3 regions of the Rhodobacter lacus genome follow, and region 3 is predicted to be linked to each of the others. Evidence: riboswitches for the same ligand, from Rfam matches in the RefSeq annotation. Region 3 holds a riboswitch; each other region holds the start of a gene.
The links. A riboswitch is a leader RNA that binds a small molecule or an ion and turns the genes downstream of it on or off. The one in region 3 is predicted to bind cobalamin.

Region 1 (9,795 bases), on a different contig from region 3:
TCGACACGCCCGAGGCGGTCGCGCGTGCGGCCGAGCAGGTTTACATCTTCGCCGGTCTCACCGATGCGATGCCGCCCGGCGCTGCAAATTTCATGGAGCCCGCGGCACGGGCCGCAATCCGGGACTGGTTTCGCGCCGCCGAACACCCGGCACTGGCGCAAAACTGAGGCGCGCCTAATCCGCGATCAGGTGGAAAAAGCTGCCGCTCACCTTGCCCCGGACGGAGCCTGTTTCGGCCACGATCTGCCCCCCCGCATCGCGCACTTCGGCCAAAGGCGCATCGGGCTGGGCGAGAATGGTCGAATAATGGAACTCGTGGCCCCAGAGCGCCTTGCCCGCGCCCTGCCCCGGCATCGGCGCGCACAGCGTGGCGCGGCGGTAGCCCAGATGCAGCTTGCGCTTTGCGTAGCTCGTCACCAACCCCAAAAGCCCCGCCATCGCATGCGAGACCCCCTCGGCATCCATGAGGGCCGTGCCAAGCACCATGTAGCCGCCGCATTCGCCATGCACCGGCTTTTGGGCGGCAAAACCCCGCAGCCCCTCAAGGAAGGTCGTCGCCGCAGCCAAGCGCCCGGCATGCAGCTCTGGGTAGCCGCCCGGCAGCCAGACCAAATCTGCCGCAGCATCTGGCGCCTCATCGGCAAGCGGTGAAAACGGCACGATCTCCGCCCCGGCCCGGCGCCAGCCCGCCAGCATATGCGGATAGGCAAAGGAAAAGGCCGCATCGCGGGCAAGCGCAATGCGCTGCGCGGGCGGGCGCGGCCAGGCGCCCGGCAGGGGCGCGGGGCCTGCACCGGCGGCAGCAAGAAGCGCATCCAGATCCACATGTTCGGCGACAAAGGCGCCAAGCCGGTCGAGCGTGGCGGCAAGCCCCGCCTGCTCCTCGGCCTGCACAAGGCCCAGATGCCGCTCTGGCAGCGCCAGATCGGCCCGCCGCGGCAAGGCGCCCAAAACCGCAAGCCCGAGCCGTGCCATTTCAGCCCGGATCATCGCCTCATGGCGCGGGCTTGCCACATTGTTCAAAATCACCCCCGCAAGGGGCGGCGCATCGGGATGTTGCGCAAAGCCGAGGGCCGTGGCGGCGGCAGACTGGCCCTGCCCCTTCACATCGAGCGCCAGCACCACCGGCCAGCCAAAGCGCCGCGCGATCTCGGCACTGGCGCCGCGCCCCACCCGCCCCGGATCGGCCGGGCCATCGTAAAGCCCCATCGCGCCTTCGAAAATGACAAGATCAGCGCCTCTGGCCTCGCCCGCCAGCGCGCCCAGAAGGGCGTCATCCATGGCCCAGCCATCAAGGTTGAAACTCATGCGCCCGGCGGCGGCGGCATGAAAGGCGGGGTCGATGTAATCGGGCCCGTTCTTGAACGGCTGCACCGCCAGCCCGCGCGCGCGAAAGGCGCGCAGAAGCCCGAGCGTCAGCGTGGTCTTGCCCGCGCCAGAGGCGGGCGCAGCAACGGCGAGGCCCTTGGGCCAGAGGGAGGCGGCATCGGTCATGGCGCGGGTCTTCGCGCGGGCGGGCGGCGCTTGTCAAGCGCGCCCGCCTCCTCTGCCGCATGGCGGATAAGCGAGAGCGTGCGAAATGCACCATGCGCCAGCTTGCCGAAGGGCAGATGCAGCGCAAAGCCCGCCACCGCGCCCAGATGCGCCATCAGCATCAGCCCCATCAGCGGCGTTTCACGCAGCGCAAGCAGGGCGAGCCCGGTGCCCGCGAGCGTGGCAAGCTGGGCGCGGGCGAAGCGGTCGATCCGCGCCACCGCGGCGCTTTTGGGCGGCGCGGCAGCGCGCCCGCGCCGCCCAAACAGCCAAAGCCCCGCGAGCATCGCGATGCCGCCGAATGTGCCCAGCACAACAGGCGCACTCAAAACCGGATAGGGCGCGGGCGCACCGGCAAGATGCGCGAAAAACCCGGCCACGGTGGCCAGAAACGTCAGCCCGAAGCCACCGGCAAGCAGATGGTGCGCCACCCGCCGCCCCTGCCCGACCGGGCCCGCGCGATCCTCGCAATCGGCAAGGTTGCGCAGGCTGAGCGCATCCGCCAGCCCCTTGCGCAAGGCGGCACGCGTGATCGGCGCCCCGGGCCCCTTGATCGCGCGCCAGTAAAGCGCGAGCCGGAGCGCAAGCGCGATCAGGGCAAAGCCGAACACCGCCCCCGCGCCGCCCGCCATGAGCGGATGCGGCAGCACGGCATAAAACGCGCCCGGCCCGGACCTGGCACCAAAAAGCACCGCCCAGGGCACAAAGATCAGCGCGGCGAGCGGCAGCCCGATGAGGCAGGCGAAAAAGAGCCAGACCGCCCCCCGCCCCTCGCCCCGATATTCTGCCACCCGCGCCGCGGCGAGCGCCGCGGGCAGGTTCACCCCAAGCGCATGCGGGGGCGCATATTGGCAATCGGCAAGGCAGGAGCGGCAATCATGGCACAGATGCGCGAGATGGCGCAGATCGTCCGGCGCCAGTTTCGGGCGGCGGCTCGCGGCGGGAAAGACGGCGCAAAGCCCGGTGCAAAAGCCGCAGGTGTTGCAGATGTTGAGCGTATGGGCGGCGCTCTGGGGTGCAGCCGCGGCGCCCGGCATGGCTTCGCTGCGCAGCATTGCAGGCGCAGCATCGCCGGGGCCAACCCGCTGCGCGGCCGCCTGCCCGGCGATGCGCCCGAACACAGCCGCAATCGCCAAGCCCGCCCCGGAGAGGTATCCCTCTCCCAGCACCGCCCCGCAAACCACGGTGCCCGCAGCAAAAAAGCGTGGCGCCACAGCCCCCTCGCGCAACCGCACCCGCGCCTGCGCATCAATCGCAAGCCCGTAGCGGCTGAACCCGAGGCCCGGCACCACCGGAATCGCATGGAGCGGCGGCGTCAGATCCACCGCGGCGCTTCGTGGCGGATCGAGCGGTTTGGCGAGGGTCTCGGCCAGCCCGGCGGGCGCGATGCCGCAGGCTTGGGCAAGCGCCGCGGCAGAGCCTGCGGTGAGGGGCGCAAACAGCATCGGCGGCAGCGCCTCGGCCGCCTTCGCCCCGAGCACGATCCAGCCGCGCGGGTCATCGCGCGCGATCAGCGCCCGCGCGGCAACCGAATGCCGCGCCGGGCTCACGATCGCCGCCTCGTCATAAAACCGCCGCCCGTCGGCGCCGACCACAAGGCCCAGATGCATCCCGTCCACGCGGCTCACGATCCCCGCATCGGCGCGCGGCGCGCGCGCATCAACGGCGACAAAATGGCCATCCCCCGGCCGCCCCGCCGCGGCCGCCCCCGCGTTCAACGCCCACAGCAGCGGCGCGCCCGCCTGCTCGGGCGTGCCGCGGTTGGCAATTTGCGCCGCCTGCGGCCCCGTGCCGCCACAGGCCAGCACCACGGCGCACGCGCTCAGTCGCGCCGCGCCCTCGGGCCGGGTGAGCACAATCTCGAACGGCCCTTCCGCCTCCGGGTGCAAAAGCGCCGGGTCCAGCGCCGAGACCCGCGCAGAGGAGAGGAGCGTGACGCCAAGCGCGCGCGCGCGGCGCAGCAGCGCATTGACCATTGCCTGCCCCCCGCCGCGCAAAAACACGGTGCGGCGCGAATAGGGCAGATGCCCCTCGGCCCAAGGCTCAAGCCGCACCCCCTGCGCGCGCAGCCACGCAGGCAGATCGGCAGAGCCCTCCGCCAACGCGACCGCCAGCGCCGGGTCAGCGCCCTTGAGCCGCGCCAGATCGGCCGCATATTCCGCAGCCGGGTAACAATCGCGCTGATAGGGCGTCTCGCCGGTGCTCGCGCAGCGGATGTTGCGGCCATGCCGGGCGTTGCCGCCCAAAAGCGGTTCGGGCGCCGCGTCGAGCACCACCACCGACGCCCCCGCCTGCCGCGCCGCAATTGCCGCACAAAGCCCGGCAAGCCCGGCCCCGATCACGAGAACGCCGGTGCGGGCGGGAAGCGGCAAAAGATCGGGGGCGGATGCGGTCATGACCCGCGCAGAGTAGCGCGAGAACGGCGGGCCGCAAGAGCGGGTGCGGGCGCACGCAAGGCCCGTTGGCGCGGCGCGCCATCGGGCGGGGCCGGGCGCGCGTTCAACGCCGCGCCCAGGTTGCGAGCAGGGCGGCAAAATCCGCGCGGCTGCGCGGCAGTTCCGCCCAATCGGGGATCAGCCCGAGCGCGCGCGCCTCCAGCGCCATATCCACAAGGATCGGCGGCGCGAGCCCCACCCCGGAAAGCGCCGCGCGGTCGCACAAAAGCGCCCCGACCGCCCCCGTTGCCATCACCTGCCCCGCCCGGAACAAGGCCACACGAGAGGCCAGAGCGCTCGCAAGCTCGACATCATGGGTCGAAAAAACCAGCGTCATCCCCCCGGCCACGAGCCCCTCCAGAAAGGTGATCAGCTGCGCCGCGCCCTCGGCATCGAGCCCGGCCGTGGGCTCGTCGAGCAGCAGCACCTCGGGGCGCATCGCCAGCGCGCCCGCAATCGCCACGCGCCGCTTTTGCCCGCCGGAAAGCATATGCGTGGGCCGCGCGGCCAGATCGGAAATCGAGAGCGCCGCAAGGGCTTCGTCAACGCGCGCCCGCGCCTCGGCCTCCGTCAGCCCGAGGTTGAGCGGCCCAAAGGAAACATCCTCAAAGACCGTGGCGGCAAAAAGCTGATCATCGGCATCTTGCAGCACCAGCGCCACGCGGCGGCGCCAGTCGTTGAGCGCGGCCCGGCTGTAGCGCGCCTCGGCACCGCCCAGAAGCACCCGCCCGGATTGCGGGCGCAGCGTGCCGTTTAAATGCAGCAAAAGCGTGGACTTGCCCGCGCCATTGGGCCCGAGGATCGCCAGGCTCTCGCCGGCGTCAACGCTCAGCGACAAACCGTCGAGCGCGGTCACGGCGCCCGGAAAACGATAACAGAGCGCCTCGGCGCGCAAGATCTCGGTCATGGCCCTCTCCCGGCCCAAAGTGTCAGTGCGACGACCAGCGCCTGCCCGCAAAGGATCAGCGCCAGCACCGGCAGCCGTGCCGGGGCGCGCGCCGAAAGCACCCGCATCTCGCCTTGCCAGTTGCGCGCGGCCAGACCAAGTTCGAGCCGCCGCGCCCGGGCCAGCGCACGCGGCAAAAGCGCCGCGATCACCTGCCCCGTCGCGCGCAGCCAGCGCCGGCGGGTCGCATGGCCAAGGCGCGCGCGCTGCGCCACCGTCATCGCCGCCGCCTCCTCGGCAAGGATGAAGACGAACCGATAGGTCAAAAGCGCGATCTCGACGATCTCACCGGGCAGGCCAAGGCGGCGCGCCGCGCCCAGCAGATCGGCGGCGGGCGTGGTGGTGGCGAGAAACAGCAGACAAAAGGTGGCGGCCAGAGCGCGGACGGCAAGCGCCGCCGCCGCCGCAGGCCCACCGGGCGCGAGCGCCAGCCCCTCCGGCCCGATCTGCACCATCAGCACCGCCGCGCCGGTGAGCAGAAAGCCCAGCGGCAAGGCTGCCACCGAAAGCCAGAACCGCAGGCTCACACGCGCGCCGAAAAAGGTGATAGCGAGCATCACCGCCGCCACCAGCGCGGCCCCGGGCCAGGGCGGCAAGACGATGGCAAGAGCGAGAAACCCCAGCCCGATCAATGCCTTTTCCGCCACCGGGCGGGCGCGCCAGCGGCTCTGACTGGCGATGCGGTCCATTGTGGCAATTGACATTTCGGGCCGGGGTCCTCGGGTCAGGCCGCGTCTTGGCCGGGCGTGGGGCGGCCGGGTGCGGGGCGGGCAGGCCTTGCGCCTGCCGTGCCCTTGCTGCGCTCATGGCGCCGCCCGATCACATAGCCGATGACCAAGGCGCCAAGTGCGGCCTGCAGGGCAAAGAGCATGCTCTCGATCTCACCGCTCGGCGGCTCCCAGAGCGGGTTTGCCCAGGGCACGAAACCGGGATTTTCGGCCTCGATCAGTTCCGCCGCGGCGCCATCGGCGCCCCCGAAATCTCCACCGATGAATAGCGGCACGATGGCAAGCACGACAACGCCAAGCCCAAGCCAGAGGGTACGGTTGCGCAGCATCAGCGGATCTCCCCGGCCAGAGTGCGGACCTTGTCGGCTTCGGGCACCTTGCCCGCGAGCGCATCCATCACGATCACCGTCAGGAAGCCCTCGGCAATGGCGAGCGGAACCTGCGTCACGGCAAAGATCGAGCCGAATTTGAGCGCGGCACCCCAAAAGCCCGAGGCCGGGTCCGGGTAGGCGAGCGCAAGTTGCAAAGACGTGGTGATGTAGGTGGCGAGATCTCCGAGGCAGGCCGCGAGAAATACCGAGAGCGCCACCGAAAGGCCGATGCCGCGACCGAGCTTCCAGATCGCCCAAGCAACCCAGGGGCCGACAATGGCCATCGAGAAGGCATTGGCGCCCAAAGTGGTCAGCCCGCCATGCGCGAGCAACAGCGCCTGAAACAAAAGAACAATGACACCCAGCACCGCCATTACCGAAGGGCCAAAGATCACCGCGCCAAGGCCGGTGCCGGTCGGGTGCGAGCACGAGCCCGTCACCGAGGGGATCTTGAGGGCCGAGAGCACGAAGGCAAAGGCGCCCGAGGCGGCAAGCGTCAACCGTGCCTCCGGGCGTTCGGCCACGAGCTTGCGGATCTTGAGCGTGCCCGCCACGAAAAACGGCGCGGCGGCAACATACCAGCCGATGGCATGGCTGGCGGGGAGGTATCCCTCCATGATATGCATATGACTTCCTTCCACTTCTGACGCGCCGCTTTCGAAGGCCGGGGGCACCCCGCCCCGGGAAGGCTTGCGACGCTCGAGCGATGGCAGGTCTCCTGACTTGCGGGTCATGAAACCGGTCACCTTCCCGACTGGTGCTCCCCGTGGACAGGGCAGTCAGTGGCATTCGACCGGGTCTCGCCGCTCACAGTTGCGGGGGCAGTCACGGATTTGGCCCCTGATGGGTAATCCTCACCGTGTTCCCTATTAATCCCATCCCGTTGGGAACCATCGCGGGGAAGTATCCCCGCTGTCACGGAACTGTCAACCCTCGCAGCCTGCGTCAGAGGGCGCGGCGCATCAGGTAGATGTCCATCACCCAGCCATGCGCCGCGCGCAGGGCCGCGCGGGTGGACAGGATTTGTTCTGTCACCTCGGCCAAGGGCCCGGCCACCAAGACCTCTTCTTGCATCGCGACACAGCCGCCCCACCAGATCGTGATCCCTTGCGGATCAAGGCTTTGGAAGGAGCATTCGCCATCAAGCATCACCACAACCGTCTCGGCGGCGGCGGGCCAGCCATGGTCGCGAATTTGCCGCCCGGTGGTGATGACAACGGGCGCGCCAATGCCATTGAGCGGGATCGCATGGGCCGCACAAAGCGCCTGAATTGCGGTGATGCCGGGGATGACCCGCGTGCGCAGCGCAAGGCGTTTTTCAAGCCGCGCGGCAATGCGCAAGGTGCTGTCGTAAAGGGACGGATCGCCCCAGACCAACAGCGCCACCTTGCCGCTCAGATCCGGGCATTGCGCGGTGATCTGGGCCAGCCAGGCCTCGGCAATCGCATCGTGCCAATCATCCACCCCCTTGCGGTAAGAGGGGGTTGCGGCATCCCGCACCGGCAGATCAAACTCCACCACTTTGGTGGCCGGGTTGGTGAGGTGTTCGGCACAAAGCGCGCGCCGCAGCCCCGCAAGGTCTGATTTGTCGGCGCCCTTGAGCGGAATGAGGATCAACTCGGCCGCGTTCATCGCCGCAACCGCCTGCAGCGTCACATGACCGGGATTGCCGGTGCCGATGCCGATCAGCGTCAGCTCGATCATCGCGCCGCCTCCGGGTCGTAAAGCGGGCCGTAAAGGATGAGCGCGGGCTTGTCGGAGCGCGCCTCTGCCAGCTCCGCGGCCAGCGCGGCCACGCTTGAGCGGTGCAGGCTTTGCTCGGGATGCCCCACAGCTTCGGCCAGCAGCGCGGGCGTGTCGGGCGCAAGGCCATGAGCGATCAGATCTGCCGCGAGCTTCGGAAAGGTGCGCTTGCCCATGAACACCACCGTCGTCGCGCCCGGATCGGCCAGCGCGGCCCAGGTCAGCGTTTCGGGCAGATCGCCCGTCACATCGGCGCCGGTGACAAATTGCACCCGCCGCGCGGTGAGCCGGCGCGTGAGCGGCAGCCCCGCCGCCGCCGCCGCCGCACAGGCCGAGGGCACGCCGGGGATGATCTCATGCTCGATCCCGGCCTCGTGAAGCGCCACAAGCTCCTCCTCAAGGCGGCCAAAAAGCCCGCTGTCGCCGGATTTGAGCCGCACCACGCGTTGCCCGGTTTTGGCATGGTCCACCAGCAGGCGGCTCACATGGTCCTGCTTCGGCGAGGGCCGCCCCGCGCGTTTGCCCACGGCGATAAGTTCCGCCCCAGCGCGCGCATGGCCCAAGATCGGCCCGGAGGAAAGATCATCAAAAAGCACCACATCGGCCCTGGCGAGCCGGTCGGCGGCTTTCAGCGTCAGAAGCTCCGGGTCGCCGGGGCCGGAGGAGACAAACGAAACAAAGCCGCTCATTCGGTGCCCTCCGGGAAGCGCGGATGGGTGCCAAGCGGGCGGTAGCGGCGATCATAATCGCCCGCATAAAGGCGGCTTTCGTCAAACTCTTCCGCGCCGAGCGAGGGGCCGACAAGGATCAGCGCGGTGCGCTCCATCTCCGCGCCAATGGCGGTGCGCAGGCTCCCCAGCGTGGCGCGCACCACCCGTTCATCTGGCCAGCTTGCGCGCCAGACAACTGCCACCGGGCAGGCCGCGCCGTAAAAGGGGGTGAGTTTTTCCACCACATCCTCAAGCACATGGACCGAAAGATGGATCGCGAGCACAGCACCGGTGCGGGCGAAGTTTTCGAGCGTTTCGCCCGCGGGCATCGCTGTTGCGCGCCCCGAGGTGCGGGTCAGCACGACCGATTGCGCCACGCCGGGCAAGGTAAGCTCGGCGCCGAGCGTGGCGGCAGCGGCGGCAAAAGAGGGCACGCCCGGCGTCACGTCATAGGGGATGCCAAGCGCGCGCAGCCGCCTGAGTTGCTCGCCCATCGCCGACCAGACGGAGAGATCGCCTGAATGGAGCCGGGCAACGTCGTGCCCCGCGGCATGGGCGGCGGCGATCTCGTCGATGATCGCATCAAGGCTCATCGGCGCGGTGTTGACGATTTTCGCGCCGGGCGGGCAATGCGCAAGCAGCGCCTCGGGCACAAGGCTTCCGGCATAAAGGCAGACCGGCGCGGCGGCGATCAGGTCGCGCCCGCGCAAGGTGATCAGATCTGCTGCGCCCGGCCCCGCGCCGATGAAATGCACCGTCATTCGCCCTCTCCTTCCGCCACGGCGAGCACGACCCCGCCGATCACTTCGCGCCCCCGCACAAGCCGCGCTTGCGGCCCAGCGGCGACCAGCGCCGCCGCCTCTGCCACCGATCCGGTGCCCTTGAGCGCCAGAACACGGGCCGAGCGCGTGGGCGTTTCCACCCCGGCCACATCGACCCCCAGCACCCGGTATCCGGGCAGTGCGGCGGCAAGCTCTTGGGCCTTTTCCGCCGCCGTTGCAAGGGCATCGACCGGCCCCGCCGCCGCCAGCGCCGCGGCAAAATCCACCGTGCCACGGCGGAACCCGAGCCCCGCCACTCTCATCGCGTCACGCTCCATTGCACCTGCGGGCGTGTCCGGCCCCAGCCGCGCATGCGCCCCAAGGGCTCGGCCTCGGCGATCTCGATCCGCATCAGGCTGCCGCCAAAGCGGGCGTGCAACTGTGAAAGCAGCGCCTCCGTCTCCAGTGTCACGCCATTCGCCACAAGCCGCGTGCCGGGCGCAAGGCGATCCCAGAGCCACGTGTAAAGCGCCTGCGATCCGCCGCCGCCAACAAAAACGGCATCTGG
Region 2 (9,795 bases), on a different contig from region 3:
CGAGCGCGGCGGCAAAGCCCGCCTCATGGGCGGCGTAATCGGAGGCCAGCAGCAGGTCGGACTCGGGCAGATCCTGCGCATGGACAAAACTGTCCGAGGCCATCAGGCGCGCTTCCAGCCCTTCCCGATCGGCGCGAATCTCGCCTTTTTTGTCAATGGCATAGCTTGAGGCGGCCAGCCATGCCTCACCCGCCGCCGCGCGCGCCTCGGGGGTGAAGGCATCCAGCGCCGCGCCCATGCCGAGCCCGTACTGGCCGGGCCGGGGCCCGAACACGCGCGGGGCGGGGCGGGCATAGGGGTTATCCTCGAGGCTTTCCTCGCGCGCGGCGAGCGCTTCTGCCCCGGTCTCGAAAAGCTGGGCGAGGCCCGGAAAAATATCGCGAAACAGGCCCGAGACGCGCAAGGTGACGTCAATCCGGGGCCGGCCCAGGAGCGCGAGCGGCAGGACCTCAACGCCCGAGACCCGCGCCGCGCCCTCGTCCCAGACCGGCTTGAGGCCGGCAAGATGCAGCGCCATGGCAAATTCTTCGCCCGCGGTGCGCATCGTCGCCGAGCCCCAAAGGTCCACCACCAGCCCCTTCGGCCAGTCGCCCTGATCTTGCAGATGCTTGCGCAACAGCTCTTCGGCAAGCTTGACGCCCTGCGCATGGGCCGCGCGCGAGGGCACGGCGCGGGGATCGACGGCAAAGAGATTGCGCCCGGTGGGCAGCACATCGGCGCGCCCCCGCGCGGGACTGCCCGAGGGGCCGGGCGGCACGCGCGCGCCTGAAAGCGCCGCCGAGAGCCCGGCGCGCTCCTCGGTGCCACAGGCCCCCTGCCCCAGCACATGCAGCCCCTCGCCGAACTGGCTTTCCTTGATGTCGCAGACAAAGCGGTCAATCCGGGTGATTGCCTCGGCGGCGGAGGCCTGTGGCGGGATGCCCAGATCCGCCTCAACCCCGCTCGCGCGGGCCTCGTCGCGGATATCGGCAATCAGCCGGTCACGCCGCGCCGGGTCGAGCCCGTCGGCGGTGGAATATTCGTCAAGCAGCCGCTCCAGCCGGGTCATGCCCTCGGGCACGACCGCGCGCGCGAGCGGCGGCGGCAGATGGCCGAGCGTGATGGCGCCAAGGCGGCGCTTGGCTTGCGCGGCCTCGCCCGGATCGTTGACGATGAACGGGTAGATCACCGGCCCGGTCCAGAGCGCCTCGGGCCAGCAGGCCCGAGAAAGCGCGACCGCCTTGCCCGGCAGCCATTCGAGCGTGCCATGCGCGCCCATATGGATGAGCGCATGAACCCCCTGCGCCCGCAGCCAGAGGTAAAAGGCCACATAGCCGTGGCGCGGCACGCGCGAGAGGTCGTGATACTCGTCCTCGCGCGCGCGCACCTCACCCCGCTCGGGCTGCAGCGCGATCAGCGCCGCGCCGCGCGAAAGCGCCGCAAAGTGAAACGCGCCCCCGGCAAAAGCCGGGTCATCCTCGGGCTGCCCCCAAGCCTCGGTGAGGGCCGCGCGCAGGCGCTCGGGCAGCGTTTCAAGCGCGGCGCGGTAATCAGCAAGCGGCCAGCTTTGCCGCTCTGAGGCAAGCGCTTCAAGCGCCGCCCCGGGCGCAATCGCATAGCCCTCCGCGGCCAGCTGCGCGAGCAGCGCCTCGGTCGAGGCGAGCGCATCAAGGCCCACCGCATGCGCCATCTGCCAGGACCGGCCGGGATAGGTGGAGAGCACCACCGCCACGCGGCGCGCGGGCGCGGGCGTATGGGCGAGCCGATGCCAGCCGGTGATGCGCTCGAGCGCGGCCTCCACGCGGCCCGGATCGGCGCGATGGGCAAAGCGGGCATATTCGAGATCGGGGTCGCGGGGTTCGGGCGCCTTGAAGGAGATGACCCCGGCAAAGAGCCGCCCGTCCACCTCCGGCAGCACCACATGCATGGCAAGATCGGCAGGCGAAAGGCCACGCTCGGCGGCCTCCCAGTCGCGCTTGCGCGCGGTTGAGAGCGCGACCTGAAACACCGGCACATTGTAGCGGTCAAAGGGGGTGGTGCCGTCGGTGCCCTGCGCCGAGAAAGCGGTGGCGTTGACAATCAGCGCCGGGCGGCGCGCGCCAAGCGCGGCCTCCACCGCATCGCCAAGCCCCTCCGCCTTGAGAGACCCCGCAAAGAGCCCGCAAGCGGCAAAGCCGCGCGCGCGCAGCCCTGCGATCAGCGCCTCCACCGGCGCGGTATCGGCCGCGGTGAGATAGGAGCGATAAAAGGAAACGAGCGCGAGTGGCCCCTCCCCTTCGGGCGCCGGGATCACCCCTTTGGCGGGGTCATAAAAGCCCCAGTCCGGCAGGCGTTTGTCGCCCGGAACGGGCGGGGCATAAAGGCCCGAGGCAAGCGCAAGCTGCGCCAGCGCCGCCTGTGCGGCGACCGCACCGCCCGCGTCGCACAGCTCTTTCAGGCGCCGGAGCGTCGAGACCGGGAGGGTGGAAAGCGCGTCGAGCCGTTCATCATCGCGGCCATCGGCGGGCAGCACCGCAAGCGCAATCCCCTTGCGGCGGCACAGATCCTGCACCGAGGCGAGCCCATAGGGCCAGTAAGCCTCGCCGCCGATCAGCCGGATGAGAATGCCTTTCGCGCCCGAAAGCGTGTTCTCGACATAGGTATCGACCGAGATCGGGTGGCGCAGCGCCACCAGATTGGCAAGCCGCAACGCGGGAAGCCCCCCCGCCGCGCGCTTCCAGCCTGCCGCAAAAGCCCCAAGGTCGCTGTCGGAGAAGGACAGCGCCACGAGGTCTGCCGGGCGCTGACCAAGATCGGTCGGCACCTCGGTTTCCTCAAGCCCGTGGCTTTCGCGAAAGACGACATGCATCAGGCGGCAACCCCGGTCATCAGCAGCGCGCGGATCGCGTCTTCGTTCACGTCGTCATGCTCGGCAATGACAACGAGCGCGGAGCGACGCGGCCGCTCGCCCCAGGGCTGGTCATATTGATGGCGCACCCGCTCGCCCACGGCCTGCACCAAAAGCCGCATCGGCTTGCCCGCCACCGCAACATGGCCCTTCACCCGCAGGATATTGTGCTCCCGCGCGAGCCGCTCGATGGCCGCCACCAGCGCGGCGGGATCGGCGATTTCGGGCAGATCAATCACCACCGTGTCGAAATCGTCATGCTCATGCTCGCCGTGATCGTCGTGGTGGCTGGGGCGCGCGGCAAGGTCATCCTCGGCGGCAGCATTGATGCCGAGCACCACGAGCGGGTCGATCACGCCTTCGACCATCGGCAGAATGGGCAGCTTGCGCGGCGCCTCCGCCTCGATCGCGGCGCGCGCGGCGGCAAGCCCCGCCTCCCCCGCGAGATCGGCCTTGGACAGGAGCACGAGATCGGCGCAGGCGATCTGATCCTCGAACACTTCGGAGAGCGGCGTTTCGTGGTCGATGCTGTCATCGGCCTGCCGTTGCGCATCGACCGCGGCCTCGTCGGGGGCAAAGCGGCCTGCCGCCACCGCCTCGGCATCGGCCACGGCAATCACGCCATCGACCGTGATTTTCGAGCGGATCGCGGGCCAGTCGAAGGCCTTCAGGAGCGGTTTGGGCAGCGCCAGACCCGAGGTCTCGATCAGGATATGGTCCGGGCGGTTGGGCCGCGCCATCAAAGCCTCGATGGTCGGGATGAACTCATCGGCGACGGTGCAGCAGATGCAGCCGTTGGCCAGCTCGACAATGTTCTCGTCGGGGCAATTTTCGTCGGCGCATTGGCGCAAGATCTCGCCGTCCACGCCCACCGTGCCGAATTCGTTCACCAGCACGGCAAGCGTGCGCCCGCCGGGGTTGGCCATCAGGTGGCGAATGAGCGTGGTTTTTCCCGCGCCCAGAAAGCCGGTGATCACGGTAACGGGGATTTTGGTCAGGTCCGACATGGGCTACTCCTCGGGGGTCAACGCTGGGGGCGGGATGCGCGCAAGGCTCTGCTTGCGGAAGATTTCGGGCCGCGCGCGCCAGGGCACGAGCCCGTCGGCGCTTTGCGCGTAAAGCGCGGCGCCCTCAAGCACGGTCGCGGCATCTGCGGGGCCAAGCCGGCCATAGACATAGGACCATTTGCCGGGCGCGGAGAGCGCGACAGAACAGCCCTGCGTGCAGGCCGACAGGCATTCCACGGGAACGATCCGCACCCCGTCCGGGCACGGCAGATCGGCGAGCGCGGCATGAAGCGCCGCGCCGGGGCGGATTTCGTCCTCCGGCGCCTCGCCCGCGCGCCGGCAGGTGGTGCAGACATGTAGCGTGGCGACCATTCGCCCCTCCCCGATGCCTCTTGCGAGGCCTTCCCTGAGGCTTGGGGGATCGCCCGAAGACGGGCCTTGGGCCCGTCCTCCGGTCGCGGCACACCCCGTCCGCCCGAACGCATGCGCTGGCAGGTCTCCCGGCTTGCGGATGCGAGGGAAATCCCTCACGGTCGCCCCTCCTTCCCGGCCCCCTCTCGGGTCTGCCAGTGGTGCGGAGCGCCCTCTCCGGTCACGGTCGCGGGGGCGGCTGCGTTCGGCTTTTTGCGCCTGAGCGTCGCAAAGCCTGTCGCATTCCCTCTTCGCCTGTCATAGGACAGAAACCAGCGCCGCTCCTGAGTGGGCGAGAGATAGTGCATTGTCAAGCAGGAGGCCGCCGCAATGACGCCCGAAACCGACCCCGCCCCGCCGCATGACACCGAGGGCACGCCCGAAGATCTGGTGCGCCATGCCGCGAAAATGGCCAAGAAGAAGGCCTCGCGCGACAAGATCATGGCGGGGAAATCCGGGGAAAAGGGGCTTGTGATTGTCCACACCGGATCGGGCAAGGGCAAAAGCTCGGCCGGGTTCGGGATGATCCTGCGCTGCATCGCGCATGAGATGCCCTGCGCGGTGGTGCAGTTCATCAAGGGCGCCTGGGATACCGGCGAGCGGCGCCTGCTCACCGAGCATTTCGGCGCGCTGTGCCAGTTTTATGCGATGGGCGAGGGCTTCACCTGGGAAACGCAGGACCGCGAGCGCGACGTGGCGGCGGCGCGCGCGGGATGGGAGAAGGCGAAGGCGTTGATCCGCGATCCGCAGATCCGCATGGTGCTTCTGGACGAGATCAACATCGCGCTGCGCTACGATTACCTCGATCTGGCCGAGGTGCTGGCGTTTTTGCGCGACGAAAAACCGGAAATGACCCATGTCGTGCTCACCGGCCGCAACGCCGCGCCCGAGCTGATCGAGGCGGCCGATCTGGTGACCGAGATGGGTCCGATCAAACATCCGTTCCGTGCCGGCATCAAAGGCCAGCCGGGGGTCGAGTTCTGAGCCGAAGGCCGGGGGCGCTGCCCCCGGACCCCCGGGATATTTGGGGCAAGATGAAAGACCACGTTAAGAATCTGTTAACCATGTGCGCGCAGGCTGAAAGAACGGTACAGGGAGGGATCCCGATGACCGTGCAAGGTGAAAGCGCCGCGCCCTCCCTGCCTTGGCAGGCCTGGGTGCGGTGCCGCGCCTCTTTTGCCGATGCGGCTTTCAGCTTGCTCTTAAATATCCCCGCCGGAGGCTCCCGCGGCGGCAACAGGCGCGGAGGCCGGGCATGAGCGCGATCATGATCCAGGGCGCGGGCTCGAATGTCGGCAAGTCGATGCTGGTGGCGGGGCTGTGCCGCGCAGCGCGGCGGCGGGGCTTTTCGGTTGCGCCGTTCAAGCCGCAGAACATGTCCAACAATGCCGCCGTAACGGCGGATGGCGGCGAGATCGGACGCGCGCAGGCGTTGCAGGCGCTGGCCTGCGGGCTGGAGCCGATGGTCGACATGAACCCGATCCTGCTCAAGCCCGAAACCGATGTCGGCGCGCAGGTGGTGGTGCAGGGCAAACGCCTCACCACCACCAAGGCGCGCGATTATGCGGCCCTGAAGCCGCAGTTGATGGGCGCGGTGCTGGAGAGTTTCGCGCGCCTCAAGGCGGCGCATGATCTGGTCATTGTCGAGGGCGCGGGGAGCCCGGCCGAGGTAAACCTGCGCGCGGGGGACATTGCCAATATGGGATTCGCGCGCGCCGCCGATGTGCCGGTGGTGCTCGCGGGCGACATCGACCGCGGCGGTGTGATCGCGCAGATCATCGGCACGCAGGCAGTGCTTGACCCCGCAGATGCCGCGATGATTTCCGGGTTTATCATCAACAAGTTCCGGGGCGATGTTTCGCTTTTTGACGAGGGCTACCGGCTGATCGAGGCGCGCACCGGCTGGCCTGGCTTTGGCACGCTGCCGTGGTTTGGGCTGGCGCATCGGCTGCCCGCCGAAGACGCGCTCGACCTTGGCTCGGGGCGCAGCGAGGGCGGCCTCACCGTGGCCTGCCTCGCGCTCTCGCGCATCGCCAATTTCGACGATCTTGACCCGCTTGCGGCAGAGCCGGGGGTTGACCTTGTGATGGTCACGCCGGGCCAGCCGATCCCGGCCACGGCGCGGCTCGTGGTGATTCCGGGCTCAAAATCGACCCGCGGCGATCTTGCCTTCCTGCGCGATCAGGGCTGGGATATCGACCTCGCCGCCCATGTGCGGCGTGGCGGCCATGTGCTGGGCATTTGTGGCGGCTATCAGATGCTGGGCCGCACGGTTGCCGACCCCGACGGCATCGAGGGCGCGCCCGGCACCACGCCGGGCCTTGGTCTGCTTGACGTGGAAACGGTGATGACGCCGGACAAGCGCCTCACCCGCACCCGTGCCACCCATGCCGCGACCGGGCTCGCCGTCGAGGGCTACGAGATCCATATCGGCAAGACCGAGGGGCCGGACCGCGCCCGCCCCTTTGCGCTGATCGACGGGGCGCCCGAGGGGGCGATCTCCGCCTCGGGGCGGATCATCGGCAGCTATCTGCACGGGATGTTCTCGGCGGATGCGTTCCGGGCGGCCTTTCTCGAAAGCCTCGGCATCCCCGCCTCGGGCCAAAGCCACGGGGCCGGGGTCGAGGCCACGCTCGAAGCGCTCGCCGACCATATGGAAGCGCATCTCGACGTCGCGGGGCTGCTCGCGCTCGCGCGCTAGCGGGTCTCCCATTCGGTGGCAAGGTTCGCCTGCCAGCCTGCGCGGTGCAAAAGCGGCGTGTCATCGGTGAATTCCGGGGTGCCGATGCAAAGCCAGGCGGTAAATTCCCACTCGGGCGGTGTGCCCAGAAGCCGCTCGATCGCGCGCGGATCAAGCACCGAGACCATGCCAAGACCAAGGTTTTCCGCCCGGGCAGCCAGCCAGAGCGTGTGGATTGCCATGGCGGTCGATTGCTGCAAGGTGACGGGCATGGTGGCGCGGCCCAGCCCGTGCCCGGCCTGCGGGTCACGATGGGTGAAAACGGCAAGCTGCAACGGCGCCTGGTCGATGCCTTGCAGCTTCAGCTTTGCATAGGCCGCGGCCTGGTCATCGGCATAAACTGCCCCGGCCTCTGCGCGGGCCGCCTCGAAATTCGCCAGCACCGCGGCGCGGATCTCGGGGCTTTCGACACGCAGCACCCGCCAGGGCCGGGCATTGCCGACCGAGGGCGCCATATCCATCACCGCCCGCAGGCGCGCGACCACCGCTTCGGAGATCGGATCGGGGCGAAAATGGCGCACATCGCGGCGCCAGCGCAAAACCTCGGTCAGCGCATCGCGGTGGGTCTGATCAAATTGCATCGCTCAAAGCCTTCTCCAGCCTGTCCCATTCTCGCGCGCCCCCGGGCAGGCCGAGCCGCAACCAGCTTGGCGAATAGGGAAAGATCCGGCTCCAGATCTGTGCCCGTGCCAGCCGCTCCTGCGCGGCGAGCGCATCGGGGGTCGCATACGTGCGAAAAAGCGCGGTGCCGCCCACAAGCGCCCAGCCCGCTGCCGCGGCGATCGCATCAAGGCGGTGCGCCTCTGCGGTGAGCCGCGCCGTTGTCGCCTCGGCCCAGGGGCGATCAAGCAACGCGCGGGTGCCGGTTTCAATCGCGGGGCCGGAAACGGGCCAAGGCCCGACCATGTCTTCAAGCCGCGCCACCGTGGCGGCATCGGCAAAGGCAAAGCCGAGTCGCAGCCCCGCAAGGCCATAGAACTTGCCAAAGGACCGCAGCACGATGATTTTGGCCCCCGCTTTCGCCGCGAGCGAGGTCTCGGGCGTGGCATCGGCGAAACTCTCGTCCACCACCATGCGCCGCACCTGCAGGCCAAGCGCGCGCAACGCCTCGGGGCTCGTCACACGGCCATCGGGGTTGTTGGGGTTGACCACCACGGCAAGATCGGCCCCCGCAAGGGCGCGCAGGCTCGTCACCTCCTCAACCTCCCAGCCCGCCGCCCGAAGCGCGGCCGCATGCTCGTTGTAGGTCGGCGCCAGAACCCGGGCGAGGCCGGGCGGCGTGAGCCGGGGAATGAGCTGGATTGCCTGCTGCGCCCCCGCAAGGGCGACGCCGGGCGCCTGCGTGCCAAAGGCTGTTTGCGCTGCGGCAATCAGCGCCTCCTTGGCTGCGGCGGTGGGCAGGCCGGTCCAGGCTTCGGGGGCGAGCCGCGCGAGCGGATAGGGCACCCGGTTGATGCCGGTCGAGAGATCGATCCAGTCGGCGCCGCCGAACCGGGCCTTGGCCGCATCAATATTGCCGCCGTGATCGCGTCTCATGCGAAGCTCCCCAAAAGCGCCACAAGGGCAATGAGCAAAATGGCCCCGCCCATCGCGCGGCGATAAAGCGCAAGGCCGCGGGCAAGGGTTTGCGGCACGGGGTCCGGGGCGGTGCCGTTGAGCCATGGCTCGGTGGCCACCCGGTCCCCATAGATGCGCGGCCCGGAGAGCCGGATGCCGAGCCCGCCCGCGAGCGCCGCCTCGGGCCAGCCCGCATTGGGGGAGCGATGCGCGCGGGCATCGCGCACCATCACGGCCAGCGCCTCGCGCGCCTTGGCTCCGGCGGCAAGGCCAAAGAGCAGGCCGGTGAGCCGCGCCGGGATCAGGTTCACGAGGTCATCGACCCGCGCGGAGGCCCAGCCAAAGCGCTCATAGCGCGCGCTGCGGTGCCCGATCATCGAATCGAGCGTGTTGATCGCCTTGTAGGCGGCGATGCCCGGCAGCCCGGCGACGCAGCCCCAAAACAGCGGCGCGATGATGCCATCCGACGAATTCTCGGCAAGGCTCTCGAGCGCGGCGCGGGCAACGCCGGCCTCGTCAAGCTGCGCCGGGTCGCGGCCCACGATCATCGAGACCTCATGGCGCGCCTGTGCGAGATTGCCCGCAATGAGCGGGCGCGCCACGGCGGCCACATGATCATGCATCGAGCGCAGCGCGACAAAGGGCCAGGCGAGCAGGCCGCCGAACAGGACACCAATCCAACTCTGCGGCAGAAGGGTCTGAAGCAGCGTGGTTAGTCCAAGAACGACCCCGATCACGACCGCAGCCGCCGCCACGCCCATCAGTCGTTGCGCCGCGCCGCCGTTCCAGCGCGCCTCCAGCGCGGCGATCAGCGCGCCAAACCAGGTCACCGGATGGCCGATCCGGGCATAAAGCGCGCCCGGCCAGGAAAGCGCCAGATCGAGCGCGATCGCCACCAGCATCATCGCCGCAAAGTTCATCGCGTGCCCCCCCTGAGCCGCAAGATCCCGCGCCAGCCCGCCGCGCGCAAGAGCGCTTCGGCGCCCGTGGGCACGCGGCCCGGCGCAAAGATCAGGCCACGTGCGGGCCCGGTATGGGCGCGCATCCAGCCAAGCGCGCCGAGCCGTGCGGCAAGCGCGGGCGCACTCTCCACAGCGGGGCCGCGCAGGCGCGAGGAGCGCGCCGCACTTTCAGATGCGAGCGCGGCGAGGTCGGCAAGCGTGGGCCCGGCCTGCCAACGCGCCACGAGGTCCGATATATCGGGAAAGGCCGTG
Region 3 (9,795 bases):
GGATATGCGGCACGACGATGCCGAGAAAGCCGATCCCGCCCGAAACGGCGACTGCCGCGCCGGTCATCGCCGCAACCGCAAGGATCGCGGCGCGCTTGATCCGCTCGACCGGCTGGCCAAGATGGCGCGCAACGGCCTCCCCCAGGGCCATGGCGTCAAGCCCGTGCGCGAGGAAGGGGGTGAGCGCCATGCCGGCAAGGATGATCGGCGCGGCGGCGAAGACTTTGGTCCAACTTGCCCCCGCGAGCGAGCCCAGCCCCCAGAAGGTGAGGTCGCGCAGCTGCGCATCATCCGCCAGAAAGATCAGGATGCCGGTGAGCGCGCCCGCCAGCGCACCGAGCACGATCCCGGCGAGCAGGAGCGTGGCAATCGAGGTCTGGCCGCGCAAATGCGCGACCCGGTGCAGGATCAACACCGCCACCCAGCCGCCCAAAAAGGCCGAGAGCGGCACCAGATGCGGCCCGAGCGCGGCTTGCAGGCCAAGCGGCAAGAGGGAGCCGAGCACGATGGCGCCCACCGCGCCAAGCCCCGCCCCCGCGCCCACGCCCACAAGCCCCGGATCCGCCAGCGGGTTGCGAAACAGCCCCTGCATCAGCGCGCCGGACATCGCCAGCCCGGCCCCGACAAGGAGGCCAAGCGCAAGGCGCGGCAGGCGGATGTCGATCAGGATCGCGCGCTCGGAAAGGGTGAGCTCGCGCGCCCAGATCTCCCATGGCCGGAGCCCGGAGGCGCCAAGGCTGAGGCTCGCCAGCGCGCTCAGGATCAAGATCACGAGAAGCACCGCCGTTACCGCGCTGGCGGGAAGCCGGTGGTGCGGGCGCGGCGCGCGCGCGGGGGCTGAGGGGGCGAGTTGCGCGGTCACATCAGCCCTCGTCCGGGTAAAGCGCGCCATGAAGCGCGGTGATCGCCTCTGCGGTGCGGGGGCCGAAGCCGAGCAGGAACATTCCCTCCATTTCCACCAGCCGGCCCGCGCGGCCCGCCGGGGTGGCGGCGAGTGCCGGATGGGCAAGATAGGCGGCGCCTTCGGAGGGGGCATCGCCATGGCGCGCCATCACCAAAAGCACATCGGGCGCGGCGGCGGCAATCGCTTCATCGCCAAGCGCCTTGAAGCCCGAAACGCCCGCAAGCGCGTTCTCGCCGCCCGCAAGCGCGATCATCGCATCGGCCGAGGTGTCTGCGCCCGCGCCGGTGAGCCGCCCGCCCGCGCCCGAGAGAATAAAGAGCACCCGCGGTTTTGGCCCCGCACTCTGGGCGGCGGCCGTTGCGGCGGCAATCTCGGCCTCCAGCTTCGCGGCGAGGGCGGCGCCCGCCTCCGGGCGCCCCAGCGCTTGCGCGATCACCGTGACCTTGCGGGCGACCGTGGCGCCGTCATGGCCCTCGGGCACCTGCACCACCGCGATTCCTGCCGTTTCCAGCGCTTGCAGGGTTTCGGGCGGGCCCGCGCCCGCGCTCAGCACGATCAGATCGGGGTTGAGCGACAACAGCCCCTCGGGAGAGAGCGCGCGCATGTAGCCCACATCGGGCAGCGCGGTGAGCGCGGGCGGATAGGTCGTTGTGGTGTCGCGCCCCACCAGCCGGTCGGCGGCGCCAAGGGCTGCCACGATTTCGCTCGCCGCACCGCCGATCGAGAGAACGCGCTCTTGCGCGGGCGCGCTCACGGGCGCGAGCGCCAGCAATGCCGCAAAGAGGAGCCGCGTCATTCCGCGGCCTCCATCTGCTCGGCATCGGGGAGATCGGCCACAAGCGCATTCCACCCCGCGACAGCCTCCGCCCCCGCCCGCAGCACGCCAAAGATCTGCGCGATGAGCAGCCCGTTTGCGTCGAAGCATTCGACCGAATGCGCCGGGCCCCGGGCCGTGTTTTTCACCACGGCAAAGGTCTCGGCGATCTGGTCACGGCGCAGATGCAGATCGAAGCCGGGGTCGAGCACGTTGATCCAGGGCCCGGTCTCGAGCACGCGTGCAATCGGCCCGGTATGGATCTCGATGCAGCCCATATTGCCGACAAAGACCATGATCGGCACGTCGGACCCGGCGGCACGGTTGAGCAATGTTTCGACCGCGCCGGGGGCGAGCGGGCGCACGAAGGGCGCCCCCGCGAGCCGGTAGGCGCCCAGCCGGTTCATTTTCAGCTTGGCGCAGAGCCGCAGGAATTGATGCGTATCCTCAAGCGCGTTCCAGCCTTCGCGCAGGGCGTCGCGCCGTTCCGGCACGATGCGGGCGGGCTCGGGCGGGCGGCGCGGGCTGAGCGCGAGATCGGGCGCCTGATCCTCAAGGCGGAGCAGCCCCAGAAGCGGCTCCCAATGCTCGGCCTTGCTGTCGAGGCGCAGGTGGATCTTGTGCACCGCGTCCCCGGCCGCATCGAAAAACTGCAAGGAGCGCTTGACGCCCCGCGCGGTCTCTTCCTCCAGCGCAAACCCATGCACCCAATGGCTCGGGAAAATCCGCAAATCGATCGCCTCATTCACCACAAGCGCCGCATGCGGGCCGGGGCGGTAGCCATCATAGACACCGGTTTTTTCGATCACGCAGGCTTCGTTGCGGGTCAGCGCGAGGAGCGGCCCGAAGGCTTTGAGCCGGGGCAGAACCGCATCGGGATGGGCGGCGATGCGGGTGGCGCCTTGGCCAAGGAGGGCGGCACAAAGCTCCGCCTCGGCAAGGCCGAGCCGCTCGGCCAGATCGCGGGCATGCAGGCGCGGGTTTTCGGCGCGGGCGCTGCGGATGTCTTCGGGGCTGGGCAGGGGCATGGGGGGTCCTTTCTGGGGCTCAGAAGCGCAAGGTGGTGCCGATGTGGAAGGTGCGGCCGCGGCCGTTCTCGCTGGCGGAGGCGGAGAGCCAGGGCGCATAGACCTCGTCGAAGACGTTGGTCACCTTGGCGTAGAGCACGGCATTCTCGGTCAGATCGTAGCTCGCGAAGAGATCGACCAGCTCGTAGCCGTCGTCTTTCTGGTAGGGCGTCGTGGTGTAGGTGTCGGTGAACAGCCCGCCGGAAACATAGGTATATTGCGCGCCAAGGGTCAGCCGATCCGCGAGGAAATCGCGCGAGAGCCGCAGCGAGAGCGTGTCATCGGGCAGATACTGGCCCGCGCCAAGCCCCGGCATCTGGCTCGGCAGATGCGAGTCGTTATGGGTGTAGCTCAGCCCGAGATCGAACTCGGGATGCGCATAGGTGAGCTCGATCTCCACCCCCTCGGTGCGCGAGTGGCCCGGCACATTGACGAAGGCATAGCCCGTCTGGCCCCAGGCATTGGTGACGAATTGCGAGGTGACGTAGTTTTCCACGTCCATATGGTAGTAGTTCACCCGCCCGGTGAGCCGGTCGCCGCCGGTAAAGAGCCCGTCGCGGCTCAGGTTGAAGCCGATCTCGTAGCCCTCTTCGGTTTCCGGCTCGAGGTCCGGGTTGGCGATCATGCCGACCCCGCCGCCCGGATGGGTGCCGCCGAGCATCGTTTCTTGCAATGTCGGCGCACGCATGCCGCGCGACAGCGTGACATAGGGCTGGACCCAGTCGGTGAGTTGATAGGCCAGCGTCAGCTTTGGATCGATCGACTGGTCAGACACGTCGATCCTGCCCTGCGAGGCTTCGCCGTCAAGGCTGTAGCTGTTGGCGCGCAGCCCGGCGGTGATTTCCCATTTGCCCTGCGTGAACACGTTTTCAGAGAAGAGCGCCGCCCGTTTGGCCTTGCCGGTGGTGGGGTTGACGCCGCCGGAGGTGCCGCCGAGCCGGTCTTGCGAAAGCTCGATCCCGTTCGCGCTGGTGAGCGACCAGGCGCCAAGGTCGAACTGCGAGGTATTGGTGAGGTCAAAACCGGTGGTGCGGGTGGAGAGGGAGCGCCCGACATAGGCCCCGGTGCCGGAAACCCAGTCGGTTTCGGTCTTGCCGGTGTAAAGATTGGCGCGCAGGTCGATGAGCGCAGACCCCGGCGCATAGCGCAGCCCGAGTTTGGCGATGTCATTGGTGAGCTCCTGGCCGTAGCTCGTGGCAAAGAAATCGCTTTCGTAATGCATCAACGAGAAGGTGACCCGCGTGCTCTCGGTCAGGTCGTAGCCCGCCTTGAACAGCTGGGAGGAGATGTTTTCATAGGTGTCGGGCACCATCGCGCCATCGCCATCGGCGTAATCATCGCCGGTATGGCGCGAGGCGGCGAACAGCAGGTCAAACCGGTTGGTGCGCAGCGCCGCCGCGGCCATGCCGGAGCTGGTGTGGCCGTTGTCGGTTTGCTCAAGGCGCAGCATGCCGCCCTGGTTCGCCGCGCCGGTCAGCACGTCGCCCACGTCGAGCGTGCGGAAATCCGCCGCACCGGCAAAGCCGGAGCCGCCCAGCGCAGTCACCGGGCCGCGTGTGATATCGACCCCGGAGAGCAGGTTTTCATCTACGAAAACATAGCCTTGCGCGGCATGGCCCGAGAGGCGGTAGGTTTGCGGCACGCCATCGACCGACATCGCCACCCGCCCCGATCCCTCAAAGCCACGAATATTGACCGACACGCCGGGGTTGCCCGGATCCTTCTGGGTGAACACGGAGGTCTGCTGGCGCAGGAGCCCGTCAAGATCGGTGGTGGAAGTGGCGCCGCGCAGATCCTGCTCGCCCAGATGGGTGGCGTTCTCGCCCGCAAAAATCGGTGTGCCATCCTCGGCATAACCGATCACGATCTGGCCGAGGTAGAGCGGCGCATCAAGGTTTTGCGCCTGTGCAGGTGCAGCCGGCAAGGTGAGGGCAGTGCAAACGAGAAGGGCGGCCCGAAGCCGCGGCGCATGGCGCATGGAGATCTCCCAGATCAAGCGTTCTGTGCTCGCTGGCAGGCTGCTGGCATGCGGTTGCCGCAGATGTTCAATAGATGAGTGAATAAGTCAAGATTTGAAATGCACTTTGCCGGAGGGATTTGATCTCTTGCCGGGCGGTGGGCCTGCGCTAAGCTCTGGGGACAGCCCGCCTTGCGCCAGCCTTCCCCCTCTCAGATATGGAACGCCCTGATGTTTCTTGCCATGAACCGATTCACTGTGCCGCTTGAGAATGCCGAAGCCTTCGAGGCGCTTTGGCTGGGGCGCGAAAGCCGCCTCAACGAGCTGCCCGGCTTTGTTGCCTTCCACATGCTGCGCGGCCCCGAGGCGGAAGACGGCACCCGGCTTTATGCCTCGCATACGGTTTGGGAAAGCGAGGAACACTTCCGCAACTGGACCACGTCGGAGCAGTTCCGGGCCGCGCATGCGGGCGCGGGCCAGAGCCGCAAGCTCCATAGCGGAGCGCCGCGATTCGAGGGGTTCACCGCGATCCAGAGCCTTGAGGCCGGCGCGGCGCGCTAGTTCAGCGCCTGCGCCCGCGTTTCCAGCACGACCGGCACCGCGGGGGTCTCCGCGCTTTCGACCCGGCAGAAGCTTTGCCCGGCGTGCCAGATCACCGGGCAAAGCCGGTCGGCGCAGCGCAATTCCGCCTTGCCCGAGATCTCGAAATCCTCGGGCAAGGCGCCACTCGCCGCCACCGCATCGAGCGCGCGGGCGAGGTGGCGCAGAAAGGCGAGGCCGGGCGCGCAGGGGCCGCCGCAAAGCGCACAGGGGCGCGCCTCAACGAGCCGCTGCGGCTGCGGCGGGGCGCAGCGATGGGGGGCGCCGTCAGCCATCATCCTCAACCTTGATATGGCCCGGAACCGCGGCGGCTGCGGCGGCGGGCTGCGGCGGGCGGGGCCGTGGCGTGGGCGGATCGCTCTGCGGCTGGCCGGACCAGACCTGCGGATATTCGAGCCATTTCTGGATGAAGTTCCAGGATTGCTCATAGCCGTCATGGGGCAGGGTGCAGGCCGAACAATCCTTGCGCGTCAGCCCGTTGCGGTCCGTATACGTCTGGTAGGGGCCGGGGCATTCATAGGCGATGAGGGGGCAATAGCAAAACAGGCAGTTGAAGGCGCGTTTCACCCCCGGATGACAGGGCAGGAACGGGCACGCCTCATTGGTGAAGCCCTTGAAGGCCGTGTTGGTGGTGGTGTCTTTCGGCTCCATGGCTCTCTCCTGCGGGCGCCTGCTCGGGCCGGAAAGCGGACAGGGGCAGGGCGTGCACAGGCGCGCACGCATCCATGCCTCCGGGCCCGCCGCCCGGGATGGTCTTGTGGCCCGGCAGGTCTCCTGGCTTGCGGCTCACGCGCCTTTTTGCCCCTTCCCGGCCCGAGAGGGCCAGTGGTTTGGCAGAAGGCTCGCCGCTTACAGTTGCGGGGGCAGCGCCGGAGTTGCACCGGCTTCCCTCTTGCGCCTGCGGAACGCTCCGCAGGGCCTGGGCCCCGAAACCATGGGCGTGCCGGCGGGTCCTGTCAACCGCCTTGGTGTCGCTCGCGGCCAATCTGACGCGGCAGGCGCGCTTGACGCCCGCGCCGATTTCCTCTTCATTGGCGCCGTTCAAGTTCCGGTGAGAGCCGGATGAAAAGGGAATGCGGAACGGCCCTCGGGCCCAAGCCGCAGCTGCCCCCGCAACTGTGAGCGGTGAGCGACGTCGACATGCCACTGGGCCAAAGCCCGGGAAGGCCGACCGAGCGAAGACCCGCGAGCCAGGAGACCTGCTTGAGCGTTCACCCTTTCCGGGCGCGGGGCGTGCCATGGAAGCGGCCCGATCCGCAGTGGTGACATGTCGCCGTTTGCGGAGGGCCTATGCCTTTCCGCGACATCGCTCATTCCGGGCTTTGGCCCGACCGGAAAGGAAGACCCATGCCGCATCTGATGCGCCCCACCGCCGTCACCCTTGCACTTTTGGCCTGCACAGCCCCCGCTTTGGCCGAAGACGCGGGCGTGACCGAGCTTGACGCCATCACCGTCACCGTCACCGCCGCCTCCGAGCCCCTGCGGCTGAGCCAGACCGGCGCTTCCGTCACGGTGCTTACCGCGCCCGATCTGGAGGCCGCGCCGCTCTCTTTTGCGAGCCTGCTCGCCACCGCGCCGGGCCTTTCGCTCAGCGCGAACGGGGGCCTCGGCACGCAGACCGCGCTGCGCGTGCGCGGCCTGCCCGCCTATTACCTCGGCACCCGGATCGACGGGCTTGATGTGACCGACCCTTCTTCCACGCAGCTTTCCTACAACTTCGGTCCGCTGCTCACGACCGGCCTCTCTCGGGTGGAGATCCTGCGCGGTGCGCAATCGGCGCTTTACGGCTCCGAGGCCGCGGCGGGGGTGGTCGATGTCACCACCTGGCGGCCGGAGACGGAGGGCCGGTCCGGGGCTCTGGCCGTGGAGGCCGGAACCTACGGCACCTATGCGGGCACGGCCTCGGTCGGCTACCGGGACGCGCGCACCGAGCTTGCGCTCAGCTTTGGCCGCGCGGTGAGCGAGGGCTTTTCCGCCCATGCCGCAGGCCGCGAAAAAGATGGCTTCCGCGGCAGCCAGATCAGCGCCTCCGCGCGGCACGCGCTGAGCGAAACGCTCACATTGGGGGCCACGGTGCTGGCGCAGGACAGCTTGACCGATTTTGACGCGAGCACGGGCGATGCCGACAACTGGACCGACAGCCAGCTGCGCGGCGCGCGTGTCTTTGCCGAGCTCACCACCGGCACGGTGCGGCATGAACTTTCCTATGCCCGGGTCGATGTGCGCCGCGATGTGTATGAATATGCGAGCCACACCTATTTTGACGCCACCCGCGAGACCCTCGCCTATGACGGGCGTTGGGATGCGGGCGGCCCGTTCCGGCTGAGCTGGGGCGCGGCGCACAAGACGGAGGATTTCTCCGTCGCATCCGCATGGTCGACCACGGTAGGCGACATCACCACCGATGCGGTTTACGCCGAGGCGCTCTGGGCCCCGCGCGATGATCTCGATCTCGCGCTCGCGTTGCGCCATGATGACCACGAAATGTTCGGGGCCGAAACCACCGCGCGGCTTGCGCTCGCATGGCGCCCGGATGCAGACTGGATCTTGCGCGCCGTGGCCGCCAAAGGCTTCCGCGCGCCCTCGCCCTATGAGCTTTGGAGCAGCTACGGCAACCCCGGCTTCCAACCCGAAGAAAGCCGCAGTTTCGAGCTTGGCGCCGAGCGGGTCTTTGCCGCGGGGAGCCTGCGGGCGACGGTCTTTGACACCAAGGTTGAGGATCAGATCCTGTTCGACAGCAACACCTTCCTTTACTATCAGGTGGATGGCTCCAGCCGCTCAAAAGGGCTGGAGCTTGCGGGCACGATGGATCTGGCCCGCGGCTGGTCGCTTTTTGGCGCCTATACCTACACCGATGCCACCGTCGATGATGGCGCCGATACGCGCCCGGCGGCGCGCGCGCCCCGCCACAACCTGACGCTTGGTGCCGAGGGGCCACTGGCAGACCGGCTCTCGGCGCGGCTGAGCCTCACCCATGTTGCCGATCTGCGCGACGAATATGTGGATTATGCGAGCTTCCCCTATGCCACGACGCAGGTGAAGCTTGACGATTACACCCTTGCCAACCTCGCGCTGCGGTATGAGCTGACCGAAACCGCGCAGGCGTGGCTGCGCATCGAGAACCTGTTTGACACCGACTATCAGACCGCGCGCAATTATGCCCAGCCGGGCCGCGTGGTCTCGCTCGGCGTCGGGCTGCGGTTCTGAGCCGATGCGGCCCTGCGAGAACAAGAGCCGCCGCCGCGCCCGCTGCCTCTTGGGGCTGGCGGTGGCCCTCTTCTTTGCGGGGCCGGGGCTCGCCGCGCCGCAGCGCGTGGTCTCGATCAACCTGTGCACCGATCAGATGGCGCTGATGCTCGCCGCGCCGGGGCAATTGCGCACGCTCACCCGGCTCGCGCAAGACCCGGCAAGCTCGGTGATGGCGGCGCGCGCACGCAGCTACAAAGCCAATCACGCCCGTGCCGAGGAGATCTATCTCGACAAGCCCGATCTGGTGCTGGCCGGGCGCTACACGGCGCCCGCCACCGTGGCGATGCTGCGCGGCCTCGGGCTCCGGGTCGAGACTTTCGCCCCCGCCGAAAGCTTTGCCGATCTGCGCGCGAGCCTTTTGCGCATGGGCGCGCTTTTGGGGCGCGAGGCGGAGGCGGCGCGGGTGGAGCGCCGGTTTGCCGCGCGGCTCGCACAGCTTGATCGGAACGCGCCCGCAACGCGCCCGGTTGCGGCCACATGGTCGGCGCATGGCTATATGGCGGGGGGCGAGAGCCTGACGGGCGAGATCATCACCGCGGCGGGCTTCACGCCGCTTGCGCAGATCCTTGGCCGGGCCGCGGGCGGCTTCGTGCCGCTGGAGGCTCTGGTGATGGCGGACCCGGATCTGGTCATTCTCTCGCGCGCCGACCCGGCGCCCGCGCAATCAGAGGCGGTGCTTGATCATCCGGCCTTGACGCGCCTCACCGGCCGCGCCGCGGTGATGCAGGATCGAGACTGGGTCTGCGGTCTGCCCGCGGTGCTGGGCGCGGTGGAGCGGCTGACGCAAGAGCGCCCGGCTGCAAACCACCGCGCTGCGAGGGCCGACGAATGAGACTTGCGCGGCTTTCCCTTCTGCTTGGCGCCCTCGTTGGCGGGCTTTTTGTCGCCTCGCTGCTCACCGGCGTGGCCGCGGTTGACCCCGTCACGGCGCTGCGCGCGCTGCTCACCGGCGGCGAGGGGCCGGTGGGGATTGTGATGCGCGAGATCCGTCTGCCGCGCGCAATTCTGGCGGCGATGGTGGGGGCGTCGCTCGGTCTTTCGGGGGCGGCGCTGCAGGGGCTTTTGCGCAACCCGATGGCGGAGCCGGGGGTGATCGGCATTTCTGCCGCGGCGGGGCTTGGCGCGGTGCTCGCGCTCCACTCCGGCTTGGCCGCGGCCTTTGCCTTCGCCCTGCCCGCTGCGGCGCTTGCAGGCGCGCTGATGG

Region 1: linked by a shared signal. The riboswitch ahead of ACFSM0_RS16660 (energy-coupling factor ABC transporter permease) and the one ahead of ACFSM0_RS06755 (cysteine-rich small domain-containing protein) in region 3 are both predicted to bind cobalamin.
Region 2: linked by a shared signal. The riboswitch ahead of ACFSM0_RS16720 (DUF1636 family protein) and the one ahead of ACFSM0_RS06755 (cysteine-rich small domain-containing protein) in region 3 are both predicted to bind cobalamin.

What each region holds. Positions count from the first base shown of each region.
Region 1 covers NZ_JBHUIX010000019.1:15,315-25,109, forward strand. Annotated here, with positions in the region: gene ACFSM0_RS16630 (urate hydroxylase PuuD) at 1-167, shown strand, start outside; gene ACFSM0_RS16635 (cobyrinate a,c-diamide synthase) at 175-1,494, opposite strand; gene tcuA (FAD-dependent tricarballylate dehydrogenase TcuA) at 1,491-3,929, opposite strand; gene ACFSM0_RS16645 (energy-coupling factor ABC transporter ATP-binding protein) at 4,033-4,875, opposite strand; gene cbiQ (cobalt ECF transporter T component CbiQ) at 4,872-5,618, opposite strand; gene ACFSM0_RS16655 (energy-coupling factor ABC transporter substrate-binding protein) at 5,639-5,971, opposite strand; gene ACFSM0_RS16660 (energy-coupling factor ABC transporter permease) at 5,971-6,630, opposite strand; cobalamin riboswitch at 6,705-6,923, opposite strand; gene cobF (precorrin-6A synthase (deacetylating)) at 6,959-7,717, opposite strand; gene cobA (uroporphyrinogen-III C-methyltransferase) at 7,714-8,445, opposite strand; gene cobM (precorrin-4 C(11)-methyltransferase) at 8,442-9,227, opposite strand; gene ACFSM0_RS16680 (cobalamin biosynthesis protein) at 9,224-9,550, opposite strand; gene cbiE (precorrin-6y C5,15-methyltransferase (decarboxylating) subunit CbiE) at 9,547-9,795, opposite strand, start outside.
Region 2 covers NZ_JBHUIX010000019.1:29,319-39,113, forward strand. Annotated here, with positions in the region: gene cobN (cobaltochelatase subunit CobN) at 1-2,827, opposite strand, end outside; gene cobW (cobalamin biosynthesis protein CobW) at 2,827-3,873, opposite strand; gene ACFSM0_RS16720 (DUF1636 family protein) at 3,877-4,245, opposite strand; cobalamin riboswitch at 4,347-4,576, opposite strand; gene cobO (cob(I)yrinic acid a,c-diamide adenosyltransferase) at 4,615-5,268, shown strand; gene ACFSM0_RS16730 (cobyric acid synthase) at 5,540-6,985, shown strand; gene bluB (5,6-dimethylbenzimidazole synthase) at 6,982-7,605, opposite strand; gene cobD (threonine-phosphate decarboxylase CobD) at 7,595-8,560, opposite strand; gene cbiB (adenosylcobinamide-phosphate synthase CbiB) at 8,557-9,501, opposite strand; gene ACFSM0_RS16750 (propanediol utilization protein) at 9,498-9,795, opposite strand, start outside.
Region 3 covers NZ_JBHUIX010000005.1:348,629-358,423, reverse strand. Annotated here, with positions in the region: gene ACFSM0_RS06785 (FecCD family ABC transporter permease) at 1-892, opposite strand, end outside; gene ACFSM0_RS06780 (heme/hemin ABC transporter substrate-binding protein) at 864-1,700, opposite strand; gene ACFSM0_RS06775 (hemin-degrading factor) at 1,697-2,746, opposite strand; gene ACFSM0_RS06770 (TonB-dependent receptor domain-containing protein) at 2,766-4,763, opposite strand; gene hmuQ (heme-degrading protein HmuQ) at 4,974-5,303, shown strand; gene ACFSM0_RS06760 (hypothetical protein) at 5,300-5,617, opposite strand; gene ACFSM0_RS06755 (cysteine-rich small domain-containing protein) at 5,610-5,993, opposite strand; cobalamin riboswitch at 6,090-6,281, opposite strand; cobalamin riboswitch at 6,369-6,563, shown strand; gene ACFSM0_RS06750 (TonB-dependent receptor plug domain-containing protein) at 6,690-8,549, shown strand; gene ACFSM0_RS06745 (ABC transporter substrate-binding protein) at 8,611-9,423, shown strand; gene ACFSM0_RS06740 (FecCD family ABC transporter permease) at 9,420-9,795, shown strand, end outside.